DNA from 4 places in the Mesorhizobium sp. M0340 genome. Region 1 is predicted to be linked to each of the others. Evidence: predicted binding sites of a transcription regulator. Region 1 holds the regulator's gene; each other region holds the start of a gene.
The links. The regulator PhoB, encoded in region 1, activates phosphate uptake and scavenging genes when phosphate is short. The targets are predictions, from matches to a motif close to TGTCATNNANCTGTCAT.
Positions count from the first base shown of each region.

Region 2: NKI79_RS14980 (PhoX family protein) is a predicted target of PhoB. The motif match lies at 1,631-1,647, and genes of this name have one in related genera.
Region 3: NKI79_RS19330 (alkaline phosphatase D family protein) is a predicted target of PhoB. The motif match lies at 2,630-2,646, and genes of this name have one in related genera.
Region 4: olsB (l-ornithine N(alpha)-acyltransferase) is a predicted target of PhoB. The motif match lies at 2,104-2,120, and genes of this name have one in related genera.

Region 1 covers NZ_JAMYRR010000019.1:53,478-57,952, forward strand. Annotated here, with positions in the region: gene pstC (phosphate ABC transporter permease subunit PstC) at 1-42, shown strand, start outside; gene pstA (phosphate ABC transporter permease PstA) at 46-897, shown strand; gene pstB (phosphate ABC transporter ATP-binding protein PstB) at 894-1,697, shown strand; gene phoU (phosphate signaling complex protein PhoU) at 1,730-2,437, shown strand; gene phoB (phosphate regulon transcriptional regulator PhoB) at 2,454-3,143, shown strand; gene NKI79_RS24230 (ROK family protein) at 3,153-4,397, opposite strand.
Region 2 covers NZ_JAMYRR010000008.1:240,500-244,974, forward strand. Annotated here, with positions in the region: gene NKI79_RS14965 (helix-turn-helix domain-containing protein) at 1-143, opposite strand, end outside; gene NKI79_RS14970 (phosphatase PAP2 family protein) at 458-1,159, opposite strand; gene NKI79_RS14975 (hypothetical protein) at 1,174-1,512, opposite strand; gene NKI79_RS14980 (PhoX family protein) at 1,715-3,721, shown strand; gene NKI79_RS14985 (GNAT family N-acetyltransferase) at 3,825-4,475, opposite strand, start outside.
Region 3 covers NZ_JAMYRR010000013.1:68,706-73,180, reverse strand. Annotated here, with positions in the region: gene typA (translational GTPase TypA) at 1-466, opposite strand, end outside; gene NKI79_RS19335 (hypothetical protein) at 665-946, shown strand; gene NKI79_RS19330 (alkaline phosphatase D family protein) at 983-2,557, opposite strand; gene NKI79_RS19325 (MFS transporter) at 2,705-3,988, opposite strand; gene NKI79_RS19320 (TetR/AcrR family transcriptional regulator) at 4,071-4,475, shown strand, end outside.
Region 4 covers NZ_JAMYRR010000002.1:79,376-83,850, forward strand. Annotated here, with positions in the region: gene NKI79_RS03070 (hypothetical protein) at 1-182, opposite strand, end outside; gene grpE (nucleotide exchange factor GrpE) at 423-1,058, shown strand; gene olsB (l-ornithine N(alpha)-acyltransferase) at 1,165-2,040, opposite strand; gene NKI79_RS03085 (hybrid sensor histidine kinase/response regulator) at 2,190-4,475, opposite strand, start outside.

The sequences.
Region 1 (4,475 bases):
CGCTATATGCTGATGCGGATCGACGCCCGTACGGGAGCCTGACCGATGTCGACATCCTCATCGCTCCACAGCCGCCGCAAAGCCAGGAATTCGGTGATGATGGCGCTTTGCGTCGTCGCCGCCGGCATCGGGCTTGCCTGGCTGGCGCTCATCCTCGGTGCGTTGGTCTATAAGGGCACAGCCGGGCTTTCGTTCGCGGTCTTCACCGAGATGACGCCGCCGCCAGGCGAGGCCGGCGGCCTGCTCAATGCCATCGCGGGCAGCCTGCTGATGACGATCATCGCCGTTGTCGTCGGCACGCCGATCGGCGTGCTGGCGGGAACCTACATGGCCGAGTATGGACGTTTTTCGCGCATCACCACCGTCGTCCGCTTCATCAACGACATCCTGTTGTCGGCGCCGTCGATCATCATCGGCTTGTTCGTCTACGAATTGATGGTGCGGCCAATGGGACATTTCTCGGCCATTGCCGGCGCCGTGGCGCTTGCCATCCTGGTCATTCCGGTGGTCGTGCGCACCACTGAAGACATGCTCAACCTGGTGCCGAACGCGTTGCGTGAAGCCGGTGCCGCGATCGGCGCGCCACGCTGGGTGGTGATCCGTTCGGTCGCCTACCGCGCCGCATTGTCCGGCATCGTCACCGGCATATTGCTGGCGATAGCACGCATTTCCGGCGAGACGGCGCCGCTGCTCTTCACCGCGCTCAACAACCAGTTCTGGAGCAGCAATATCAACGCGCCGATGGCCAGCCTGCCGGTGACCATCTTCCAGTTCGCTCTCAGCCCTTACGAGGAATGGCAGCAATTGGCGTGGACCGGCGCACTCATAATCACCCTGACGGTTCTGGGCTTGAGCATCCTCGCCCGCAGCCTTACCGGACGCAGAGAGGACAGATGACACAGATGTTGTCCCCGGACATGACGATGACCGAAACGGCCACCGAGAAGACGAAGATCGAGGTCAAGAACCTCAACTTCTACTACGGCCAGAGCAAGGCGCTGAAGGACATCAGCCTGTCGCTGCCCGAGCGCAGCGTCACAGCCTTCATCGGCCCTTCGGGTTGCGGGAAATCGACGCTGCTGCGCGTCTTCAACCGCATCTACGAGCTCTACCCGAAACAGACCGCCGAGGGCCAGGTGCTGCTCGACGGCAAGAACATTCTCGACCGGTCGCAGGATCTCAACCTCCTCAGGACAAAGATCGGCATGGTGTTCCAGAAGCCGACGCCGTTCCCGATGTCGATCTACGAGAACATAGCATTCGGCGTCAGGCTCTACGAGAATCTCGGCAAGTCCGAGATGGACGGCCGCGTCGAGCAAGCGTTGAAGCGGGCCGCGCTGTGGAGCGAGGTCAAGGACAAGCTAAACGCCAGCGGGTTGAGCCTGTCCGGTGGCCAGCAGCAGCGGCTCTGCATCGCGCGCACCGTGGCAGTGAAGCCGGAAGTCATTCTGCTCGACGAACCGGCTTCGGCCCTCGACCCGCTGTCGACGGCCAAGATCGAGGAACTGATCGACGAGCTGCAAGCCGACTACACGATCGTCATCGTCACCCACAACATGCAGCAAGCGGCGCGCGTGTCGCGCCAGACCGCCTTCATGTATCTGGGTGAACTGGTCGAGTTCGACCGGACCGAGAAGATATTCACGTCGCCCCGCGAGAAGCGCACGCAGGACTACATCACCGGCCGCTTCGGCTGAGCCGTTCCGATCATGCATATGAGGACAGGACCATGGGCGAACACACAGTCGCTTCTTTCGACGAGGATCTCGAGCAGATCAGCAAGCTGATCCGCGACATGGCCGACCTCGCCGGTTCGATGGTCGGCGGGGCGACCAAGGCCCTGTTGAATTCCGACAACGTGCTGGCGCAACGCGTCGTCTCCGACGACGCCATCATGGATGCGCGTCAACGCGAACTGGACGATCGCGCCATCACCCTGATCGCCAAGCGCCAGCCAATGGCTCACGATCTGCGCCATGTCGTCGGAGCGATCCGCATGGCCGGCGACCTCGAACGCATCGGCGACCTTGCCAAGAACATCGCCAAGCGTGTGAGCGCGGTCGGCCTCAGCGTCACGCCGCGCGACCTATCGCATTCCATCGATGCGATGGCGCAGCTAGTGCTCATCCAGGTGCAGGGCGTCATCGAGGAATATGCTGCAGGCGATGCGGCCGCGTTGGCCAAGCTGCGCGCCGCCGACGAGCGCATCGACGTCAAATACACGTCGGTGTTCCGCGAGCTGTTGACCTACATGATGGAAGATCCGCGCAACATCACCGCTTGCACGCATCTGCTGTTCTGCGCCAAGAATCTCGAGCGGATCGGCGACCATGTCACCAACATCGCCGAAAATGCGTACTATGTGCTGACCGGCGAGCAATTGCCGGTCAATCGTCCGAAGCAGGACGAAACGACAATGCCTGCACCGGTGACATGATGGGGGTGCCCAGCCGATGATCGCACCACGCATAATGGTGGTGGAGGACGAGGAGCCGTTGGGCGTGCTGCTCCGCTACAATCTCGAATCCGAAGGCTACCAGGTCGAGGTGGTGACACGCGGCGACGAAGCCGAGATCCGTTTGCAGGAAAATGTGCCCGACCTTCTGGTGCTCGACTGGATGATACCGGCGGTTTCCGGCATCGAGCTCTGCCGCAGGTTGCGCGTGCGCCCCGAAACCGAGCGGCTGCCGATCATCATGCTGACCGCGCGCGGCGAGGAGAGCGACCGGGTGCGCGGTCTTTCGACCGGCGCCGACGACTATCTGGTCAAACCGTTTTCGACACCGGAATTCATGGCCAGGGTCAAGGCGCTGCTGCGGCGCGCCAAGCCGGAAGTGCTGTCCAGCGTGCTGAAGGTCGGCGACATCGTGCTCGATCGCGAATCGCACCGGGTTTATCGCAAGAAGAGCGAGATCCGGCTCGGGCCGACCGAATTCCGGCTGCTCGAGTTCATGATGCGGCATCCGGGCCGCGTCTTCTCGCGTAGCCAGTTGCTCGATAATGTCTGGGGCGAGACGATCTATATCGACGAACGCACCGTCGACGTGCATGTCGGGCGGCTGCGCAAAGCCGTCAATAACGGCCGCATGCCGGATGTCATCCGCACCATCCGCGGCGCCGGCTATGCGATCAGGGAAGATTGACCCGCCTGGTCAGGCGACGTTCCTTCTGACGCCGGGCCTCATTTGCGCGCCCGGCGCGAAAATCTCCTGGTCGACGAAGCTTAACGCCCGCATCGCGCAGCCTTCGCGGATCAGCGGCAATTCGTTTGGCTCGGTGTCGAAGGAGATCGAGCCCGAATGCTGGCCACCGGCGGTCTGGGCGATGGCCTTGCGCAAGGCCGGCTCGATCAGATCGAAGGCAGCGGCACTGGCGCCGACCATCGCGACCGGTGCTGGATCGATCAGCGCGAACAGCGAGCCGAGACCGAAACCCAGCGCTTCGCCGGCCTTGCGGTAGGCCTCGCGTTCCGGCCCATCCTTCTCGCGCGCGCGGGCCGCCAGAGCGCGCATGTCGGCGTCGCTGACGTCGGCGATAGGTTCGCTGTCTTCGCTCATCTGCCTGGCGTTGCGCCAGATGGCATAGTTGCCGGCATAGGCTTCGACGCAGCCGCGCCGCCCGCAACGGCAGAGCGCTCCGCCCGGACGATGGATCATGTGGCCAAATTCGCCGCCCGAGGAATGCGTCCCGGTGAACAGTTCGCCCTTCAGCACAAGCCCCATACCGATGCCATGCGAAAGCAGGATGGCGATGAAGTCGTCGCGATAGCGATCCGGATCGCGCCAGCGCAAAGCCACCGCCATCATATTGCAGTCGTTCTCCACCGTGGCCGGGATACCGAATTCGTCCTCCAGCATGTCGGCAAAGGCGATGTCGGTCTGCGGCGTGATCGGCGACCACAGCATGGCGCGTGCAGGGGAGTCGGTAATGCCCTGAATCGCCAGGGCGATGCGGGCGACACTGCGGACGTCAAGGTCTGGGTCCTCAAGCCGGCGCCGGACGATGGCCCTGCATTCGCGGATCAGTTCGTCGCGCGGCATGGTCAGCGTGTCCAGCCGGCGCTGTTCCTCGGCGACCACCTGTCCCGCATAGTCGATAATGGCGGCCGACAGGAAATTCAGCGACAACACCACGGTCAGCACCGCCGCCGCTTCCGGGTTGAGGGCGAGGCCGACCTGCGGACGACCGCGTTTCAACGAAACGGGCTCACTTGCCTTGCTCTCGGCGAGGATGCCTTCCCGTATCAGGTCGGAGGAGATCGCCGATATGGTTGAATGACTGAGGCCGGTGGTGGCTGCGATCTCCGTACGCGATGGCTGGCCGGCCCGGCGCACCGCCGAGATCACCATCGCCCGGTTGCGCCGGCGCAAATCGTCGTGGCGGATTCCGACCGACATCGTTTTGCTTTCCTCCCGGTTGCCGCGGCCGCTCATGAACCGGAAGCCGTCGGTAATGTCCGACAAATAGTGTCAGAT
Region 2 (4,475 bases), on a different contig from region 1:
GTATCGACCACGCCCCGGACCACGCCGTCGCTCGCTTCCATGCGCTGAATGGTTGGAAGCGAAACCCCGGCGCGCTCGGCGAGGGTCTTCTGATCGATGCCGGCCAGCGCCCTCGCGGCACGCATCTGCGCGGCAGTGATCATCGGTCAAAACCCCGTCTGAGTTCTGCAGTATCACGTATAATACCTTCATAATGATGGGTCAAACATCATTTTGCATATGTGAAACATGCAACAGTCTTTGCCAGCCGGTGCGCTGGCATGCTACAAACCTCGACATCGTTAGGCGGGACATCCATTGCGGTACCGATTTCACAGGTACGACCTTAAAAAGGATGAGCAGGTGAAGACATTCAAAGCGTTGGCGACCTCGACAGTCTTGCTGTCGATGGTTTTCCTGCTGGCAGGCTGCGGACATGGCCTGATCAACAGGCTGATTTGAAGTAGTCCGGCCGACGTCAGGTGCCGTCGGCCCGCCCTAGCCATCGCTGCAGCAATCGTGCCGCCAGCCAGCACAGCATCGCCCAGGCAAAGCCGGCGCACCAGCCGGCCAGCACGTCGGACGGCCAGTGGACGCCGAGATAGATGCGGCTGATGCCGACGACCACCGTCGTCAGCACCGCCAGCACGAGTACATAGATCTTCGTTGTGAGCCCGGGCAAAAACCGTGCCGCCATGCTGCCCAGCGTCAAATACGTCACCGCCGACAGCATGGCGTGGCCGCTCGGAAACGAAAGCGATGCCACATCGGCGAGATGCGAGACCAGATCGGGGCGCGGCCGGTCGATATCGAATTTCAGCACGCTTGACAGGAGCTGGCCGCCCGCCACCGCGACGAACATGAGAAGCGCCGCGCCTGGCCTGCGGATAAGGAGCAGATAGACGATCATTGCTGCCGTGATCAGCACCAGCACGCTGGCGCTGCCAAGACTGGTGACGTCGCGCATCGCTCCTTCCAGCCACGCCGGTCCGATCGGATTGTCGGGCTGGCCGGCCTTGCGGAAGGCAAGCAGGATTTCGGTGTCGAAGGCATGCGGCGTGGTCGCCCGCGCCAGCTCCATCAGTTCTTCGAACCCCCACAGCCCGCCGGCAATGACCAGCCCGGCCAGCAGAACCGGGAACTCCAGCCAGTTGCGCAGTCTGCTTGCAATCTTCTTCATCGGCCCGATCGCAGCTACAGCCTTTGCAGATAGGGCCCGAGCGTGATCAGCGCCACAGCTGCGATGGCAAGCACAATGCCGGTTGCCTGCAAGGCATTGACGCGCTCGCCGAAGAAGACCAGCGCCACCACATTCACCGACACCAGCTGGATCACCGCCGACAGGCTGAACGACACCGACATGCCGAATTCACGGATCAGCCTCAGCATGATCAGATTGCCCAGCGAATAGAGCGCCAACGTCAGCACGATCTTGCCGAGGCTCGGCGCCAGCCCCCACTGTTTTGCGGCCATCGCCGCCAGCAGGAAGATCACGGTCGAAACGCAGAGCTGCCCAAGTCCCCAGAAACTCACTTTTGTTCCTCCCGATGCGGTCCCTACGCGCCTGCCGCAGCTCTTGTTTCCGAAGCGCCGGTCGCGGTCAAGCGGGACTGATGTTGGATACGAAATCGCAGGTGGCAATTAGCCGGCATGTCATCAAACTGTGACCTGCCGGTAATACCGGATTGGCCAGACAACACGCTCCAGCAATCCATCCAGCCAGAGGCAGGCCCCCATGACCGAACAGCGCTCGACCGAACATCGCACCCCTGACGCCCATTTCCGCACCAGTCTGCTCGAGGAAAACGATGGGCCAGGAGTCAATCCCACCGACAACCGCACCATGGGTGAGATCATCGCCGCGCGGTTCTCGCGCCGCGGCTTCCTCAAGGGCTCGCTTGCCGTCTCGGCCATAGCCGCTACCGTCAGCCCGCTGGCGCTGATCACCGCCGACAACGCCCGCGCCGCCGAAGGATCCGCCTTCGCTTTCGACGAGCTCGAGGCCGGCATCGACGACAAGCATCACGTCGCACCTGGCTATGACGCCGACGTGCTGCTGCGCTGGGGCGATCCGCTGTTCGCCGATTCGCCGGAATTCGATCCGACAAAACAGTCGGCGGAAGCCCAGGCCAGACAATTCGGCTACAACAACGACTATGTCGGTTATATCCCGATCGGCGGCTCGGCCGAGCATGGCCTGCTGGTCGTCAACCACGAATACACCAATCCGCATCTGATGTTCCCGGGCCTCGTCACCATCGTCGATGGCAAAGCCAAGCAGGCGCCCCTCAGCAAGGAGCAAGTCGATGTCGAGATGGCCGCGCATGGCGGCACCATTGTCGAGATCCGCAAAGAAGCCGGCAAATGGCAGGTCGTGCGCGACGGCAAGCTCAACCGCCGCATCACCTCCAACACCGAGATGGCACTGTCGGGTCCCGTCGCCGGCCACGACCGCGTCAAGACCAGCGCCGACCCGAGCGGCACGAAGGTCATCGGCACCCTCAACAACTGCGCCGGCGGCGTCACGCCGTGGGGCACCTATGTCATGGCCGAGGAGAACATCCACGGCTATTTCTCGGGCGAGCTGCCGCAGAGCCATAACGAGGCGGCCAACTACAAGCGCCTCGGCATTCCCGAAGGCGCCTATGAATGGGCGGCGCATCACGACCGTTTCGATATAGGCAAGGAGCCGAACGAGCCGAACCGCTTCGGCTGGATCGTCGAGGTCGACGTCCAGGATCCGACGTCGGTGCCGAGGAAGCGCACCGCTATGGGCCGCTTCAAGCATGAGGGCGCAGAATCGATCGTCGCCAAGGATGGCCGTGTCGTCTTCTACCTCGGCGACGACGAGCGCTTCGACTATGTCTATAAGTTCGTCACCACAGGCAAGTTCAATCCGGACGATCGCGCCGCCAACATGAACTTGCTCGACGACGGCACCTTGCATGTCGCCAAGTTCGCCGAGGACGGTTCAATCGAATGGCTGCCGATCGTCTTCGGCCAAGGGCCGCTGACGGCGGAGAACGGCTTTGCCAGCCAGGCCGACGTGCTGATCGAGACGCGCCGCGCCGCCGACCTGCTCGGCGCCACGAAGATGGACCGTCCGGAAGACATCCAGCCCAATGCCGCCAATGGCAAAGTCTATGTCATGCTGACCAACAATTCGAAGCGCAAGGCCGATCAGGTCGACGCCGCCAACCCGCGCGCCGAAAATGCCTTTGGCCACATCATCGAGATCGTCGAGGACGGCGGTGATTTTGCCGCCACCAAGGGCAAGTGGGAAATCCTGCTGAAATGCGGCGATCCCGCCGTGGCCGAAATCGGCGCCACCTTCTCCACCGCAACCACTGCCAATGGCTGGTTCGGCATGCCGGACAATTGCGCGGTCGATTCGGCCGGCCGCCTCTGGGTTGCTACCGACGGCCAGGGCCCGAAGGTCACAGGCCGCACCGACGGCCTGTGGGCGGTCGACACGGAAGGCCCGGCGCGGGCGACCTCAAAGCTGTTCTTCCGTGTGCCGATCGGCGCCGAAATGTGTGGTCCCCTGTTTGCGCCGGACGACCAGACTGCTTTCGTTGCCGTCCAGCATCCAGGCGACGGTGGCGAGGACTGGGAGGCTTTTGGGCGTCCGTCCTATTATGAGGATTTGTCGACCCGCTGGCCTGACTTCAAGCCGGACATGCCGGTGCGCCCGGCGGTCGTTGCCATCACCAGGCAAGGCGGCGGCAAGATCGCGGTCTGAGACGCAGGAAGGCCTTGCATTCTCGAGGAAGGATTTCGGTGATGCGAAATCCTTCCTTTCCTGATATGGGATGCATCCATGCTGCGCATCATGCGCCGACTAATCATTCGGTGCGCTGAACCACGGCCACATTCATTGTGCTTCGCAACCTGAAGCCAATGGACTCGTATAGTCTGATGGCCGTGGCGTTGCTGGCATAGGCGTGGAGATAGGGAACTTCGCCGCGAGCCACTATCCGGTTTGCCACGAACAGGGACAGCAGCTTGCCCAGGCCACCGCCGCGAAATTCCGGATGTGAGCACACCCCGCTGAGTTCGGTATAGCCAGGTTGCTTCATGCGCTCGCCGGCCATTGCCACAAGTCTGCCTTCGATTTTCACGCCCCAAAAATCGCCCAGGCTCAAGGCTTCGAGCGTGAATGGGCCAGGCTTGGTGAGCAATGCCAGGGCGAGCATCTCAGCCGCATCGTCTCGGGTCAGACGTTGCACACGTTGGTCAGACACGGTTTGCAACGGCCGCTCGGCAATCATTTGAACCCCGGCTGCGGTCGAAGTCGCAAAAAGCCCCGCGGGCAGAGCAATGGCGTCCGACTGAAGCAGGATGACACTCTCGCCCGCGGAGACAAGCTGTTCGAGCGCCCGCAGGCTTTCCGCGTCGTCGGCGCCAGTGGCGGCGAATGGAACGATCGACGGCCGATACCGCCTGGCGAGGTCATTACCTTGCGCGAACGCCCGATGTCGCGTCTGAAGTGCGCT
Region 3 (4,475 bases), on a different contig from region 1:
GCTGCTCGTCGGTGGCATCAAGTGCTGCAAAAAGGTCGAACACCTCGTTGACCACTTCGACATGGCGGGCATCCGGCCGGTCGATCTTGTTGATGACGACGATCGGCTTCAGTCCAACCTTGAGCGCCTTGCCCACGACGAATTTGGTCTGCGGCATCGGGCCCTCGGCGGCGTCGACCAGCACGATGGCCGAATCCACCATCGACAGGATGCGCTCGACCTCGCCGCCGAAATCGGCGTGGCCGGGCGTGTCGACGATGTTGATGCGGGTATCCTTCCAGTCGACCGAGGTCGCCTTGGCCAGGATGGTGATGCCGCGTTCCTTTTCAAGATCGTTTGAATCCATGGCGCGCTCGGCGACGCGCTGGTTGTCGCGGAACGAGCCGGACTGTTTCAGGAGCTGGTCGACGAGGGTGGTTTTTCCATGGTCGACGTGCGCGATGATCGCGATATTGCGGATTTTCATGTTTCGGTCTCGGGAGCGTTGCAGGCAGCAGGCCAAAAGGCGCTGCCTCTTTCGGTTGGGCGGCTCATACAGGGTTTTTCGCATTTGCGAAAGAGGAGGCGAGCCACCAAATAAAGTCACCAAATCTTAAATGTCTTGGTGTGAAGTGGAATTATTAACCAAGGCGGAACCTTTCGTGGTCCGGACAGTTCGAATTTCATGATCGAGACAGGCATCAAACTCCGGCCGATTTTGGCATGTACCGCGCTCGCCGTCCTCCTCGCGGCAAGCGCGGCGCAATCGGCCGCGCCGTCCAAGGAGACGCGGTCTGCTCTGCCGTCCGACAAGCGCTCGGCAGAGCAGCTTTTTGCCGATGCTCCGGACGGAGTCGACCCGGTGGTGACCGGACCGGTCAGCACCGCCTTCAAACAAAGGCAAAAAAACGCCGGATGCGACAGCGCCGTCTGGCCCAATATTCCCGTCGTCTGCTATCCCGATTGATGCACATCCACCTTCGGGGTGGTCCTAAAGGCAATCTCACGCCGACCGCACCGGATCGAGCGTGACCTTGTAGAGTTCGCTGTCGTCGCGATCCATCAGCCGCACCGTCAACTGCTCGGTGGCTCCATCGATGTCGACGAGCCCGAAGAACTGCAGGCCGGCCGACGGCGGCAGGTTCTGACCCTGTTCGGCGGTCGGTGCCTTGATGAACCTCAGCTCCGGGCCGAAAGTCATGTCGAAAGCATTCGGTCCGAACGTGCCGGCGTGGATCGGACCCGAAACGAATTCCCAGAACGGATTGAAGTCCTGGAACTGCGCCTTGTCCGGATTGTAATAATGCGCGGCTGTGTAATGCACGTCTGCGGTTAGCCAGACGGTATTGCTGATCCCCGCGTTCTTTATATAGCGAAGGAGGTCGGCAATTTCCAGCTCGCGCCCCTTGGCCGCGCCATTGTCGCCATTGCTGATTGCCTCGGCCCCGACCTTCATGGTGCCGTCGTTCCAGACGACGAGGCCGAGCGGCATGTCGGCGGCGATGATTTTCCAGGTTGCATTGGAATTCGCCAGCTCGCGCTTCAGCCATTTCGTCTGTTGTTCGCCGAGGATGCGTGATTGCGGCGTCATCGTCTCCTGCATATTCGGACCGTTGGGGCCGCGATAGGAACGCATGTCGAGGAAGAACACATCGAGCAGCGGCCCATAGGCGATTTTGCGGTAGACACGGCCGGGCTCAGACGGCTCGTAGCGGATCGTCGTCATTTCGTGAAAGGCGCGCGCCGCGCGTGCCGTCAGTACATGGATGGATTTTTCGGTGTAGCGGTCGTCGGCGCTCAGATCCTTCGAATCCGACCAGTTGTTCACCACCTCGTGGTCGTCCCACTGGTAGAACGTCGGGCAGATGGCGTTCAGCGCCAGCACGTTCCTGTCCATCAAATTGTATTTCCACTGACCCCGGTATTCATCCAGCGTCTCGGCAACCTTGCGTTTTTCGTCGATCAGCACGGTGTTCTTCCACTTGCCGCCGCCGGGCAGGTCGACCTCGTCCTTCATCGCGCCGTCGGCATAGATCGTATCGCCCGAATGCAGGAAGAAGTCCGGCGTGTGCTTGGCGATCGTGGCGTAGGTCTTCATGCCGGTGTCGTCGATGCCCCAGCCCTGGCCGGCGGTGTCGCCCGACCAAGCGAAACGAATGTCGCGCTTCGAGGCAGGTGCCGTGCGGAAGCGGCCGACGATCGGCTCGGAAACGGCGTTGATATCGGAAAGATCGGCCGCGACCATGCGGTAGAAGATGTCCTGGTCGGAGGCGAGATCGGTAAGCAGCCGCTTCACCGTATAGTCGCTGGCCGGCGAGCTATCGAGCGGCGCCAGGCGGACGGCATTGGCGAAGCTCTCCGTCGACGACACTTCGAACATGACGCGCGACGGCCGGTCCGTGCGCGCCCAGACCATGCCGCTGGTCGCGTCGACGTCGCCGGATTGGATCCCGTGGGTAAAGGCCGGGCGCTGATTGGCGCGCGAGTAATAGGGAAGCGCGAGGCCCGACGCGCCGACCAGGCCAACGGCGCTGGCCGACGTGACGAAAGCGCGCCGCGTCATCGAAATCTTGTTCATGGCTGTCTCCTGGATGGCGTTGAACGTCGCCGCCAAGCTCCAGCTTCAATGTTTCAGGCACATTTCGAAACGATGAAGGTTTGATAACAGTGAACAGGCGGGCGATCTCCCCCTCAACGGGGGAGATTAGCACTCAACTGTCGCACCCTAAGCCGCCTGCGGTTCCGGCTCGAAGGCCGGGCGGCTGGTGTTGATCAGCAGTGAGATGCAGGCGGCGGCTATTGCCGTCATACCGGCGATCAGGAAGGCAAGCTCGTAATTGCCTTGCAGCTCGCGCATGGTGCCGCCGAAGAAGGCCGCTGTCGCGGCGCCAACCTGATGGCCGGCGACGATCCAACCGAAGACGATCGGTCCGCTGCGGTCGCCGAACGCCTCGTTGGAAAGCCTCAGCGTCGGCGGCACCGTGGCGATCCAGTCCAGTCCGTAAAACACGGCGAAGATGATCAGGCTGGTTGCCGAAAAGCCGGAATAGGGCAGATAGATCAACGACAGGCCGCGGATGCCGTAATAGACGCCGAGCAGCTTGCGCGGATCGAAACGGTCGGTGAGCCAGCCCGATAGCGTCGTGCCGATCAGGTCGAAAATGCCCATCATCGACAGCAGGCCGGCGGCTTGCACTTCGCCTATGCCCATGTCGCCGCAAAAGGCGATCAGGTGCGTGCCGACCAGCCCGTTGGTGGTGAAGCCGCAGACGAAGAAAGTAGCGAACAGATACCAGAACACGCGCGTGCCGGCGGCGCGGCGCAGCGTGCTCAGCGTATGCGAAAGGAAATTGCCTTGCGCGGCCGGCGGCGCCGGCGGCACGTCGTCGGCTTCGGCGCCATAGCGGACCATGCCGATCGAGGCCGGGCGCTCCGGCACCAGCATATAGACCAGCGGCACCAGGCAGGCGGTGGCCACGGCAATGGCGATGGCGACCGGCTTCCAGCCGCCTGACTGGGCGAGCGAGGCGAGCAGCGGCAGGAAGACCAGCAGCCCGGTGGCGCTGGACGCCGACATCAGTCCCATCACCAGGCCGCGATTGGTCTTGAACCAGCGGTTGACGATGGTTGCGCCGAGCACGGTGGCGACGGCGCCCGAGCTGACGCCGGAAAACACGCCCCAGGTGAGGAGCAGATGCCACGGCTTGGTCATCAACAGGCTGAGCGCGGTCGATCCCGACATCAAAAGCAGCGCGGCAAGCAAGGTGCGGCGCAGCCCGATCCGCTCCATCAGCGCCGCGGCAAACGGCCCGGTCAGGCCATAGAGGAAGATGCCAGTGGCAGCGGCCAGCGAGACGACGTCGCGCCGCCAGCCGAAACTGTTCTCCAGCGGCAGCATCATGACTGCCGGCGCCGAACGCAGGCCCGCTGCGATCAGCAGGCAAAGGAAGATGACGGCGACCACGACGAAAGCGTAGCGCTGGCCAAACGGGCGGGATTGAGCTATCATGTTACTGACCGGTACGTTGCAGGAGCGCGAAACATACGTACCGACCGGTAACATTGTCAACCAGCTAATCGGTACACCAGACATGAAAAGCATTGAACCAACGATCAAGGCGAATGACGCACCGCCGCCTCGCGCCGCCGAACGGATTCTCCAGGTGGCGCGCGACCTGTTTTACCGGCAAGGCATCAGGGCGATCGGCGTCGACGAGATCGTGCGGCGTGCCGGCGTCACCAAGCCCAGCCTCTACCGCAGCTTTCCGTCCAAGGATGAGTTGGCCGCATCCTATCTCCGGCACTATGACCTCGAATTTTGGGAGCGCTTCGACGAGGCGGTGAATGCCCATCCCGGCGATCCGCGCGCGCAGATCCTCGCCTTCCTGACGCGTGTCGGCAAGCGTACGCAAAGGCCCGATTATCGCGGCTGCGGCATGACCAATGCCGCGGTCGAATATCCCGAACATGGCCATCCAGCCCGCGTCGTGAGCGAA
Region 4 (4,475 bases), on a different contig from region 1:
GCGACCATGTTGGTTTCGATGCCATCCAGGCGGTCGAGCAATTTCTTCAGGCGGTCGGGAATATCCGTCTCCGTGCGGAATGCCGGCAGGGTGCGCAGGAAGCGCTTGGTGGTCTCATTGCCGAGCTGGCGCCGGATATCGAGGGCGAGCCCGTCGCGCTTTTCGCCATTGGTGCGGGACATCTTCCAAAATCCTGTGTCGGCTTCGAAACTCTTCCACAGGAGGAATGGTTCCCGCATTGTAGTAGCCTGGCAAGCAAAGCCGTCGGATACGGTAAAGTTTGAATTAAAATCGAAAAGTCTCTGCTGTTCGCCCTCAAGCCGTGGCCAGCGGCTGCAGTATCGCTTGCCCCTTGATTTTTGGCCGCCAAACCTCGATATCGGGCGCAAATCCACACCATTCGAAAATGACGGGAAACGGCGATGAGCGACCAGGCAAAAGACGAACGCGCGCCCGATGAAGCCGAGAAGACCGAGGCTGCCGCGGAGCCAAGGGAAGGCGGCGTCGACAGCGACTATGAAGCGCTTGTGCGGCTTCTGAAGGAAAACGAAGAGCTGAAGGATCGCGCGCTGCGCGTCGCGGCCGACATGGAGAATTTGCGCCGCCGCACCGCCCGCGACGTGCACGATGCGCGCGCCTATGCGGTTGCCAACTTTGCCCGCGACATGCTTTCGGTGTCAGACAATCTGCGCCGTGCCCTGGATGCCATCCCGGAGGAGGCCAAGGCTTCGGGCGATGCCGGTTTCAAGGCGCTGATCGACGGCGTCGAGATCACCGAGCGCGCCATGCTGTCGGCGCTTGAACGTCACGGCGTGAAGAAGCTTGAGCCGGAGGGCGAGAAATTCGATCCGAATTTCCACCAGGCGATGTTCGAGGTGCCCAATCCCGACGTACCGGCCAACACAGTCGTGCAGGTCGTGCAGCCCGGCTATTCGATCGGCGAGCGTGTGCTGCGGCCGGCCATGGTCGGCGTCGCCAAGGGCGGCCCCAAGCATGTGGCGAGCGAAGCGCCGGTGGAGCCGGGGCCGGTGAACGAGCAGGCCGAGAAAGATGCGTAAGTTGGGGGAGTAGGGGAATAGGGCAGTACGGGAGTAGGGAATACCGCTACGTCGGGTAAAATAGAGCAGAGCACTTGCCTACTCCGGCCGTTCCCTTCTCCCCTACTCAGGCAGCAAACCGCTGCGCTTCTCCGCCATAATAATTGACGTAGCGGGCACCGATCTCCTTGACCGGCATCACCACGAACACGTCGACCGTCGAGAAATCACGGTCGATGACGCAGCCGTCGCCGATGCGCGCGCCGACGCGCAGATAGCCTTTGACCAGCGGCGGCATCGCGGCGATCGCCGCCTTGGTGTTGACGGCCTCGATCGGCATCAGGTCCATGGAACAATAGCGCCCGGCGACGGCGCGCACATCCCAGGATGAATTCGTCCGGCAGTGGTGGGCAAGATAGGTCAACGCCTCGGCATGTGCCGCCGGCACGGTGCCGTGGAACGACGCGCAGCCGGTCATCACGCCGATGCCGTAATGGTTGATATAGGCCCAGATGCCTTGCCACAGCGCCTCGATAGTGCGCTTCGAGCGGTATTCCGGCAGAACACAGGAGCGGCCGAGCTCGAGGAAACGCTGGCCGGGATGCCGCGCGATCAGCTTGGTCAGCTCGAATTCGCCTTCGGAATAGAAGCCGCCGGCCGCCGCGGCAATCTCCTGCCGCAGCAGGCGGTAGGTGCCGACGATGCGGCGATGCTCGGGGCCGGAAAGCGAAGTATCGAACACAAGCAGATGATCGCAGAGGGGATCGAAGCGATCGGCATCGCGGCGGTCCTGCATCTGGAACAGGTCCTTCCTGGCACCAAGCTCGTCGTAGAACACCCGGTAGCGCACTTCCTGCGCGGCAGCGATCTCGGCCTCGTTGCGGGCGAGCCGCACTTCGAGATTGCCGATGCGGCCGAGCGATGCGCCTTTTATGACGGCATCGGCGTTCCGGCCGACGAGCAAAGGCCCGCTGGCGTTCGGCCGAGCATCACATTCCGGCATGACTGTATGCACGAGTGATTCTCCTTCGAGCCATCCCTCTTGGCACGGGGATACGGTGTAGGTGCAACAGGATTGTGACAGTACCGTGATACGGCTCTGCGGGCAATACTTCGTCGGCTGGGTAATCTATCAACCGTCTATGTTGTGCCTCAGGCGGCCACTTGCCCCTCGACGGCATGAACCAGGGCATCGGGGTCGAGCGGCTTGGTGACGAAGCCGCTGGCACCGTGAGCGAGCACGGCATGGCGGGTCTTTTCCTGGCTGTCGGCCGACAGCACCATGATCGGCACCGGCGGCACCGCGGTCTCCTCCTCATGGCGGCGGATGGCGGCGATGGCGTCCAGGCCGTCCATGACAGGCATGTGCAAGTCCATCAGCACCACGTCGTAGCGGTGCTTGTGGCCGGTGCTGATAACCGCCTCGACCGCGGCCTTGCCGTTGCCGACCACTTTCACGCGATGCCCGGCCTTCAGCAGCGTGGCGCGGGCCAGCATGGCATTGATGTCGTTGTCCTCGGCGATCAGCACCGACAGGCCCTGCTGGCGGGCGCCAATGGCATGCCCGGCCTGCGCGCCGCGCCTTTGCAGTTGCGGCTCGGCGATGACCGGTGCATGGCTGGTCAAAAGCACGCGCAGCAGTGTCTCGCCGCGCACCGGCCTCGCCAGGAAGGTGGCGTAACCATTGGCACGGAACTCGCCAAGCATGCCGCGGTCGGTCGGCGCGATCAGCGTCACTGCCTCGCACTCGGCAAATCCGCTCTGGCGCAGGCGCCTGAGCAGCCTGCCGTCGCTTTGCTCCATGGCAGCATCGATCAGCAGCACGTCACAGCCCTCGGCGAAAGCGGTCGCCTGGGCGGCGGCGGTGGCCAGATCGACCGTGCCGCCATTGGCGCGAATGGTGCGGGCGATGGCTTCGGCCTCGACCGGGTTCTTCGACACGATCACCGCATGCCGGCCCGACAGCGGGTTCTCGCGGATCTGCGGCGCCTCGACGGCGGAAATAGCGGGAATCTCGAAGACGAATTCAGATCCCTGGCCAAGGCGGCTCGAAACAGAGATGGTGCCGCCCATGGCGGTCACCAGGCGCTTGGAAATGGCAAGACCGAGGCCGGCACCGCCATGCGCACGGGTCGAGGTGCCGTCAGCCTGTTCAAAGTCCTCGAAGATGCGCTCCATGTCCTCCTCGCGCAGACCGGGGCCGGTGTCGGTGATGGTGAAGCGGATGCGGTCGGTGGTTTCGGTGCGGACGCGGGCGATGCTTGCCAGGACGCCGCCGCTGTCGGTGAACTTGACGGCGTTGCCGATGAGGTTGAGCAGCACCTGCCTGACCCTGCCGGGGTCGGCGGTGATCAGCTGCGGCACGTCGGGTTCGACATGACAGCCGAGGCCGATATCCTTGGCAAAAGCCCGCGCCGCCAAAAGCTCGACGACATTGTCGGCGATCTCACGCACCGACATCGGCTGCGGTTCGGGATCGAAGCGGCCGGCCTCGATCTTGGAGTAGTCGAGCAGGTCCTCGATTAGCGCCAGCAGCGCGCTGGCCGAGGTCGAGATGGCGCCGACATAGGTCCGCTGCTCGGGCGAAAGGCTGGTGTCGGCGAGAAGCCGGGCCATGCCCATGATGCCGTTCATCGGCGTGCGGATCTCGTGGCTGACGGTGGCGAGGAAACGCGATTTGGCCTGGCTCGCATATTCGGCCCGCTCGCGGGCGGTGATCAGCGAGGATTCGGCGCGCTTGCGGGCGGTGATGTCGCGGGCGATGGCGCGATGCGAAACGGCGCCGCTGTCCTTGTCGCGCACCGACAGCTCGATCCAAGAGAACCAGCGTGGACCGTCCGGCGTGCGAATGGCGACGTCGGTGGAACTCAGGCATTCATGGTCGGAAAAGGCGGCGTCGGGGACGATTCCGACATCGATGCCTAGTTCGGCCAGGGTCTTGCCGGCCAGCTCGCGCTGGTCGGTTTCGACAAGGTCGGCGAAAACCTTGTTGGCGTAGACGATGTGGCCGTCGCGGTCGCGGTGGACGACGAGATCGCCGAGTGCATCGATCAGACCGCGAAAGCGCTCCTCGCTCTCCTGCATCTCCCACATGCGGTCGGCCAGCGTCTCGATTTCGGCGCGGCTGCGGGCGGTGGTGGCATCGAGCAGGGCCACTGCGCGGCGCTCGGTGCGCCTGTTGCGCAGATGCATGGCGAGCCCGGCCATGGCTGTCGCCAAAAGGCCGATGGTGATGAAGATCGGCGCTCCGGTCAAATGCGACAGGCCCGCCAGCACGACGATGGCGACCAGCGTCAGGAAGGACAGGCCTTCGCGGTTGGCGTCGGGCAATTCCGGCGCCAGCGGTGGCGCGGCGACAAGCTGCCGTCCTGGCGCCTCGGGGGCCGTCCCGTCGGCCCGTTCGGCTGGTTCCGCCGCTCTGATGCCGGGTTCCGCAAT